2 regions of the Neobacillus sp. PVCKKU3 genome follow, and region 2 is predicted to be linked to the other one. Evidence: a T-box and tRNA genes for the amino acid it is inferred to sense, from the RefSeq annotation. Region 2 holds a T-box; the other holds one or more tRNA genes.
What was found. The T-box of region 2 lies ahead of serS (serine--tRNA ligase). A T-box ahead of a tRNA ligase gene usually reads a tRNA of that ligase, here a tRNA-Ser.
Positions count from the first base shown of each region.

Region 1 (4,422 bases), on a different contig from region 2:
CATTGACAATAAATATACCTCTCATCCTCTTGTAATAAAAATCTTCTACAGCAACTCTGCCGCATTGAGGACAAGCAATATTGAAAATAATAGAGCCCATTTTACTTTTTCTCCTTCTATTTTTTAAATAATGGAAAACCGAATTAAACAAAAACAAAAAAACATTATACGAACTTTACTTTTTTTATAAAAATAATTGATTCATAGCTGACCAGCTGCAAGGAGGAAGCTAATAAATTGGATTATGTATTTCTGTTATACGAGGTTACGATATATTATAGGAGGCAATACGAAATTAACTGAAGCTATAAAATTGAAAATGATTAATGGAATATAGAGGTTTTTTAAGTAGACAAATGGGGTAGATCATTGAGCAATTTGAAATTATACAAATTATAACATACAATTTTATTTTAACTATTCTTTCCATATAGGTTTCACAAATTTGTACCTTTTTGATAATATGACACATATATTGCTTTTCGATCTAGTTAATCCTCACTTTCAGGTAATCTTCCATATAGTACTTTTCTTTGTTGGCAAAATAGTCTGGGAAAAATTCTTTCCTTCTCCCCTACCATATAATACACCATACTTTTTAATAAATTATTCATTCCAACTCATATGCAAATAGAAAGGCACGTAAAAACTTTTGGATAGATATTCCTATGTTTCGTAATATTGGTTCGATTGTGACACCAAACTAGGCAGCATGTCACAATTGATTATTTTCTGACATTTTGTTCATCAAACTAAAAAGAAATGTAACGCTATCGTTCTGTAAATTAAATACCATCCAATGGTAGAGTAATATAAAGCAAAAATTCAGGAGGTAGCACAGATGAAAAAAACATACATAAAATCACTAATTGTAGCTTGTGTAGCAGTAAGTTCATTTATCGGAATAAGTAAAAGTGCCGAGGCTATTTCCGAAGATCGAGTCGTAACAGAAAATAGCCCCATAAATCTTGAGCAAAAATATGGTGGTATTGCCGAGAATGGTCAGCAAGACAAAACTAGTAATTACAATCAGATTAATACAGAAGAAATCAAGCAAAAGCCAGAAAAACCAGTAGAAGTAACGCTTCACTCAACAAAACCGGAAATCGGGATTACGAGGCAGATGCCACCTGAAAAAGCACCGGAGACACCGGCTATTTCCATTTCCAATAACGAAAAAGACTTATTTGCCAGATTAGTAGAGGCAGAAGCAAAAGGTGAACCCTATCAAGGAAAAGTAGCCGTTGCCACCGTTGTATTAAATCGAGTGGAATCTCCACGTTTCCCTAAGACGGTGACAGGCGTTATTAATCAGGTAGTTGGACATGCCTATGCCTTTTCACCTGTTCAAAATGGCGAGATTAGGAAGCCGGCATCAGATGAGTCCAGAAGAGCAGTCGAAGAGGCATTGACGAGAAAAGATCGCTTGAGTGATTCGATTTATTTTTATAACCCAGCCATTGCCACGGATAAATGGATTCGTACTCGTTCAGTCGTGAGGACAATTGGCCATCATGTATTCGCAAAATAAGATAAAAATGCTAGTCGTTGAATCCACCTAATCGTTAATAAACTTTATGGTGGATTTTTCACATCATAATACCTGTTTTATACCCAACTATTATTAAAAAAAGTTAACAGTCTTTTTACAATTTGATTAACGTCCCTAGTTTCGACAAATTTTAAAAAATCACCTGCTATAATGACACTGTATTGAAGAAATTGAAAACAAAGCCCGAATTAAAGGAGTAGGAATCATGGCAGAGATTTTAGTTGGTTTAGGTACATATCTATCAGTTTTTCTTGCACTGGGATGGCTAATTTCATTCGCTTTTAACCTATTTATAAAATAACAACGGGCTATTACAGTTTAATTTACAATGTATCTAATAGAGGTGAAATGAATGACGGAAATATATTCACCTAGTGATGTACAGAAATTGTTTGAAATAGATGCCAGCACTTTAAGGAAGTACGCCACTCTCCTCGAAGGGCATGGGTATCATGTTCACCGGAATAATCGAGGACATAGAGTCTATTTTGAGAAGGATGTTCATACATTCCGCAAATTAATGGAATTCAGCAAACATGAGGGTATGACAATGGAACAGTCTGCTGAAGCGGTATTGAAATTGGTTTCTGAAAAAAATATCACAGGCTCTTTTTCGGAAGAAGAACCCATACAGAATACTAGCGACCAAGTTGTGGAACACAATTGTAACCATGAAGAATTAATGGAACGCATAGAACATTTAGAGCAAATAAACTTGGATTTAATCAAGCTCTTGAAGGAAAAGGCTGTACGGGAAGCTTTTCAAGAAGAAAAGATTAATCAAATCTTTAGGCATGTAGAACGGATAACCCAACTAGAGGCTGAACGAATTAAAGGCATAGAAGAAGAAACGAGAATGCAAATTGCTGCTGCCAATCAAAAGAAATGGTGGAATTGGTTTACATGGAAAAAAGCTAAACCCAATTAATGTTAGGGTTTAGCTTTTTTTGATGTGTCCGTATGTAATAGCCCACACAATTTCACTAATGATGGCTGCTGCGTTCCCGCCCTGACCCTTTCTTAGTTGCCTTGTTGGACTATGACTCCGCAGGTAGGACTCGAACCTACGACCGATCGGTTAACAGCCGATAGCTCTACCACTGAGCTACTGCGGAATAATGATTTTGGTGCGGGTGAAGGGAGTCGAACCCCCACGCCCGAAGGCGCCAGATCCTAAGTCTGGTGCGTCTGCCAATTCCGCCACACCCGCATAATACTAATATACCCATTGAAATAATTTTTATGGCAGAGAAGAAGGGATTTGAACCCTCGCGCCGGTTACCCGACCTACACCCTTAGCAGGGGCGCCTCTTCAGCCGCTTGAGTACTTCTCTGTAGTAATAACTTACAAAACAAATATATCACCAATCGCAATTGGAAGCTATCTGTAAATTTTGGCAACCTTAACAAATTCTAATTCAAGCGGATATTTTCTATACAGGATGTCTTCTCCATAGGAAGTGAAGCCTAATTGGAAAAATTCCATTATAACTTATGGCTCAATCTGAAAAGGGGATTTGCTGTTTTTATCATTAACATTTTGTAAAACTATATAATTATAATACACCATATTTTAAGGGGGAATTGGTTTTATGATAAATCAACAAACCTTAATTTTGGATTTAGACGACACATTAATTCACTGCAATAAATATTTTAATCAATCAAGAAAAGAATTTGTCAAACAAATCAAGAAGTGGTTTAAGGAACCATCCGTTAAAGAAATTAGGCAAAAACAATTAGAAATTGATTTAAAAAGTGTCAAGAAAGTCGGCTTGCATTCATCAGGATACCCGGAATCTCTTGTAGCTACGTATAAGTTTTTTTGCAAAAAATACAGAAGAAAAGTAAAGCTGGAGGAAATGAATAAAATTCATGCTATTGGCCAAAAAGTGTTTGAAACGAAAGTTGAGCCACTTCCTTATATGTATGAAGTACTCGATAAACTCCAGGAAGAAGGACATGATTTATATTTGTTTACAGGCGGAGATGTCATAAATCAATATCGCAAAATAGCACATTTAGAATTAGAACGTTACTTTCGGAAAGGTATTTTTATTTTTGAACATAAAAATACAGAAGCTTTAAAAAAGGTGTTAGATCATATCAAATCACCCCCAAAAGCGACTTGGATGATAGGAAATTCACTTAAAACAGATATTAAGCCAGCCATTGAACTGGGTATAAATGCGATTTATATCCCCTCTGATATGGAGTGGATCTATAACATCATTGATTTAGAAATAGAGCCCAATGGCATTTTCGCTGAATTACCATCACTTAAGCAACTTCCGGAATTTTTAAAGGAACAGACTTATTATTTCAAAACGGTTAAGTCAATCCCCTCTTAACTCAATCTTTTTACCATCCTAAAATGATGACCCCTTTCATGGAGACACTTTCAGAAAGTTTCACTTGTACTGTCCTCATGAACCTTTTCATGAGGACACTTCTCCCAAAAGTTACACTCATGCTGTACTCATAACCCCTTCATGAAGACAATTTTTTAAAAAGTATCACTACTCCAGTCCTCATAAATCTTTTTTTAGCTATCTCCGTAAACATCCTTATTTTAAAATATTTGAAAATGCCCTCTAACAAAGGAAATAACCTTTTCCGGTGCCTCAACATGAATAAAATGCCCAGTGTCCGGAATGATATGAATAGCTGCATGTGGGAATTGCTGATCTCGTGTCTTATAAGCAAAATCGGTTGAAATGTAAGGATCATTTTCTCCCCAAAGAATCGTAACAGGTGTCTTAATCGAAGTTAACTTCAAATAGGGTTCAGTTAATTCCTCATTGGCAGAGCGATATAATTCCAAAATAACGTTCCTTTTATCAGCCGTTTCAAAAACAGAAAAGAAGTCA
Region 1 covers NZ_JBLVQN010000063.1:17,877-22,298, forward strand. The annotation lists gene ACNQGS_RS27495 (cell wall hydrolase) at 842-1,531, shown strand; gene ACNQGS_RS27500 (MerR family transcriptional regulator) at 1,905-2,480, shown strand; tRNA gene ACNQGS_RS27505 (tRNA-Asn) at 2,596-2,667, opposite strand; tRNA gene ACNQGS_RS27510 (tRNA-Leu) at 2,678-2,762, opposite strand; tRNA gene ACNQGS_RS27515 (tRNA-Ser) at 2,796-2,886, opposite strand; gene ACNQGS_RS27520 (HAD family hydrolase) at 3,145-3,903, shown strand; gene ACNQGS_RS27525 (alpha/beta fold hydrolase) at 4,125-4,422, opposite strand, start outside.
Region 1: it has a tRNA-Ser gene. The T-box ahead of serS (serine--tRNA ligase) is inferred to sense a tRNA for this amino acid. The anticodon was not compared.

Region 2 (4,422 bases):
TTCCTCCGATGCGTTTGTCTCGTCTCCTTATGATTATTATAGTTCTTTATCCAGACTCTGAGTGCGCCACGGCTTACTTTATGCCTTCTACATATTTCCAAAACGGAATAATTCCCTGATAAATAATCTTGAATTGCACTTAATCTTAATTCGTCTGAGTACTCCTTCCATTCATGTGATTCCTCCAAACCACCAATTCCATATAATTCATATTTGTCCTTCCAACTACGAAGTGTGTAAGAGGAAATCTTATATTCCTTTGTTAACTTACTAAGGGTCATTTCCCCCTCCAGGTATTTCATTAATATTTGGTACTTTTCCTCCGAAGAGTATTTACTTCTTTTTGACATAAAAAATCCCCCTAAAGTAACGACAGATTTTTGTTTTTTCATCTGTCTACTTTAGGGGGAGCATATCAAATCCCTGGTATGTGCTTTTTTCTTAAAAAATAAAAAATCCGTTACAAAGGATTGTAACGAATTTTTATCTCCAGTTTTTATGCGCGTTTTTACATGTGATGGCGGAGGAAGAGGGATTCGAACCCCCGCGCGGTTTAACCCGCCTGTCGGTTTTCAAGACCGATCCCTTCAGCCGGACTTGGGTATTCCTCCGTGACAACAGAAGTTAATTTATCATATATTTAACCCTGTGTCAACATTATTAATATGCCATTAAAAAAAGGCGCTATTCAACTTGATTATACATTTTTATTACGGCTTTATGACGTCGCGGCCACCCATATATGGACGCAGCACGGCTGGAATTACGACACTGCCGTCATCCTGCTGGTAGTTTTCCAGAATAGCTGCAACCGTACGGCCAATCGCGAGGCCAGAGCCATTAAGTGTATGCACATGCTCCGGTTTTGCCTTAGGGTCGCGGCGGAAGCGGATGTTAGCCCGTCTTGCCTGGAACGCCTCAAAATTACTGCAAGAAGAAATTTCACGGTAAGTTCCATAGCTCGGGATCCACACTTCAATGTCGTACTTTTTTGCTGCTGTAAAGCCAAGGTCTCCCGTACACATGCTTAACACACGGTATGGCAATTCCAGTAATTGAAGAACCTTTTCGGCATCAGCGGTCAGTTTCTCCAGCTCTTGATAAGAGTCCTCAGGCTTTACAAACTTCACAAGTTCAACCTTATTGAATTGATGCTGGCGAATTAATCCCCTTGTGTCACGCCCTGCAGAACCAGCTTCAGAACGGAAGCAAGCGCTGTAGGCTGCAAAGCGGATTGGCAGCTCTTCGCCGCTTAAAATTTCATCGCGGTAATAATTAGTAACCGGTACCTCCGCAGTCGGTATTAGGAAGTAGTCCTCGCTTTCAATTAAAAAGGCATCCTCTTCAAACTTTGGCAGCTGGCCTGTTCCAGTCATGCTGGTACGATTCACCATATATGGAGGCAGTATTTCTGTGTAACCATGCTCATCGACATGGAGGTCAAGCATGAAGCTTATTAACGCGCGCTCAAGGCGGGCACCAAGACCTTTATAAAAAACAAAGCGGCTGCCGGTCACCTTTCCTGCTCGTTCAAAATCAAGAATTCCTAAATGGTCAGCTACATCCCAATGTGGTTTCGCCTCAAAGCTAAACTCGCGGACCTGGCCCCATTTGCGGATTTCTACGTTATCATCTTCTGTCTCGCCAATAGGCACAGTTTCATGGGGAATATTTGGAATGCTAAGCAATAATAGCTCTAATGTCTCCTCAACGCCTCTTAGCTCATCGTCGAGTTCCTTGATGCGGTCGCCAACCTCACGCATTTCCTTGATAAGGTGATCGGCATCCTGCTTCTCGCGTTTTAATACAGCAACCTGCTGAGAAACCTCATTCCGCTTGGATTTCAGTTTTTCCGCTTCGACAATTAATTCGCGTCGTTTAACGTCTAAATCCTCAAATCGGCCTAAATCTGTTAAATCTTCACCGCGATGCTGCAGCTTTTCTTTAACTTCGGCAAAATTGGCTCTTAAATACTTCAAATCCAACATGCTTAAACACTCCTTTATTATTTATCCGAGGGCAAACAAAAAACTCCCGCCCCTAAAACAGGGACGAGAGTTACCCGCGATACCACCCTGGTTGACAGATGAATCTGTCCACCTTAAAAATGTAACGGTTTTTCACCGAGAGTCCTTACTAACCTCGTGATGAGGTGTTCCGCACTCTACTCGAGGAGGGATTCACAAGTCTTATTCACCGGTTCACACCAGCCACCGGCTCTCTTTAGAATAAACCTCTTGCTACTAGTTCCTCTCATTGCTTTTGCATATTTCTAATTTGTATAACTTAGAGTACTATATTTATTTGCCAAAAGCAACCAATCTATACAGGCTGTTTTTGATTTTTTGCTTCTTTTACCATCTCAACAAAGTAAGCTGTAAGACGATGGTCATCCGTTAGTTCTGGATGAAACGAACAGCCTAAAAATTGCCCTTCACGCGCTAAAACAATGCGGCCATCATGCTTCGAAAGAATCTCGACATTTTCGCCTGCCTCTACGATATGCGGGGCCCGGATAAAGACTGCAGGGAAGTCACCCGCGACATCTTTCACCGCGAGGTCGGCCTCGAAGCTATCCACCTGGCGTCCGAAGGAGTTGCGTTCAACCGTAACGTCCATCACACCTAGGTGAGGCTCACTGTATCCGACGAGGTTTTTTGCCAAAAGAATAAGGCCTGCACAGGTACCGAACATTGGTTTTCCTTCCTGGGCAAATTCCTTTAAGGAATCCATAAAATCATATTTATCGATTAGCCGGCGCATTGTCGTGCTTTCTCCACCAGGGAGAATAAGGCCATCAACATCCTTTAATTCTTCTTTGTGTTTAATGGCAACGGCTTCGACACCACAAGCTTTTAATGATTGAATATGCTCACGAACTGCTCCTTGTAATGCGAGAACGCCTACTTTAATCATAGTATTACCCCTTTTACCTAGATTACTGTCTAGCTCCAGCGCCTAGGGGCTCGCAGGTCTACAGCCAATCCGTCAAGAAGGCTAAAAGGCAGCCTTCTCGCCAGCTCGTCTTATGCCTGTCGCCCCTGGTCAAGGCGCTTCCGCTTTTCGATTTACCAGCCTCTTTCCTGCATGCGAGCTTCAGGGGCTAATGAAGAAATTTCGATACCCTTCATTGGAGTTCCAAGATCCTTTGAAAGTTCAGCAATCAATTTATAGTCTTGGTAATGAGTTGTTGCTTCAACAATCGCTCTTGCAAATTTCGCAGGGTTTTCTGATTTAAAGATACCAGAGCCAACGAATACACCGTCTGAACCTAATTGCATCATTAACGCTGCATCAGCAGGTGTTGCAACACCACCAGCAGCAAAGTTAACAACCGGAAGGCGGCCATTGCGCTTAATTTCAAGCAATAATTCAAATGGTGCACCTAATAGCTTTGCTTCTGTCATAAGCTCATCTTCGTTCATGCTTACAACCTTGCGAATCTGTGCGTTAACCTTGCGGATATGGCGGACAGCTTCTACGATGTTGCCAGTTCCCGGTTCGCCTTTTGTACGAAGCATAGATGCGCCTTCGCCAATACGTCGGGCAGCCTCGCCCAAGTCACGGCAGCCGCATACAAATGGAACAGTAAAGTCACTCTTTAATAAGTGAAACTCTTCATCAGCGGGTGTTAATACTTCACTTTCATCGATATAGTCTACACCAAGTGCTTCAAGTACACGTGCTTCCACAATGTGGCCGATACGAGCCTTAGCCATAACAGGGATTGAAACAGCGTTAAGAACCTCTTCGACAATTCGAGGATCTGCCATTCTAGCAACGCCGCCAGCTGCACGAATATCAGAAGGTACGCGCTCTAGCGCCATTACCGCTACTGCGCCTGCTTCCTCAGCAATTTTTGCCTGTTCTGCGTTAACAACGTCCATGATGACGCCGCCTTTTTGCATTTCTGCCATCCCACGTTTTACCCGATCCGTACCTGTTTTCATTTGTAAATCCCCCTTGTTTTTCCACGTTAAAAACGTTGATTATTTAGAAAATTCCTATTAATTCGATTTGAATTATTTATTCCATAAAATCATTAAAGCAACAAAAAAGGATTCCTGTCAAGACAAGAATCCTTTCCAACATTTTACTTATAGGTTCTTTAGCGCTAATTAGAGCCAGCCTTTAACAGTGGAGGAGATGCCTCCCCAGACATCACCGAAAAATCCTCCGATGCCCCGCATCATTAGGACAAACCAATTTGCTTTCTCAACATCTTGGGCTGCAATGACATCTACTTGTAATTTGCCTTTGCCTTCCTCAGTTAAAAAGTTGACCTTATCGCTGTTTTTAGGCTCTATTGTTAAATAGCCGACCTTATCACCTTTTTTGATCGGTGCTGTTAGTTCACCTTTTTTGTTAATTTTATTTTTATCTAACACCAGTACCGGTTTATAATTTTCCTTTTCGCCATTT
Region 2 covers NZ_JBLVQN010000069.1:8,999-13,420, forward strand. The annotation lists gene ACNQGS_RS28135 (transposase) at 1-350, opposite strand, end outside; tRNA gene ACNQGS_RS28140 (tRNA-Ser) at 519-611, opposite strand; gene serS (serine--tRNA ligase) at 711-1,988, opposite strand; T-box leader at 2,045-2,266, opposite strand; gene pdxT (pyridoxal 5'-phosphate synthase glutaminase subunit PdxT) at 2,323-2,916, opposite strand; gene pdxS (pyridoxal 5'-phosphate synthase lyase subunit PdxS) at 3,069-3,950, opposite strand; gene ACNQGS_RS28160 (D-alanyl-D-alanine carboxypeptidase family protein) at 4,119-4,422, opposite strand, start outside.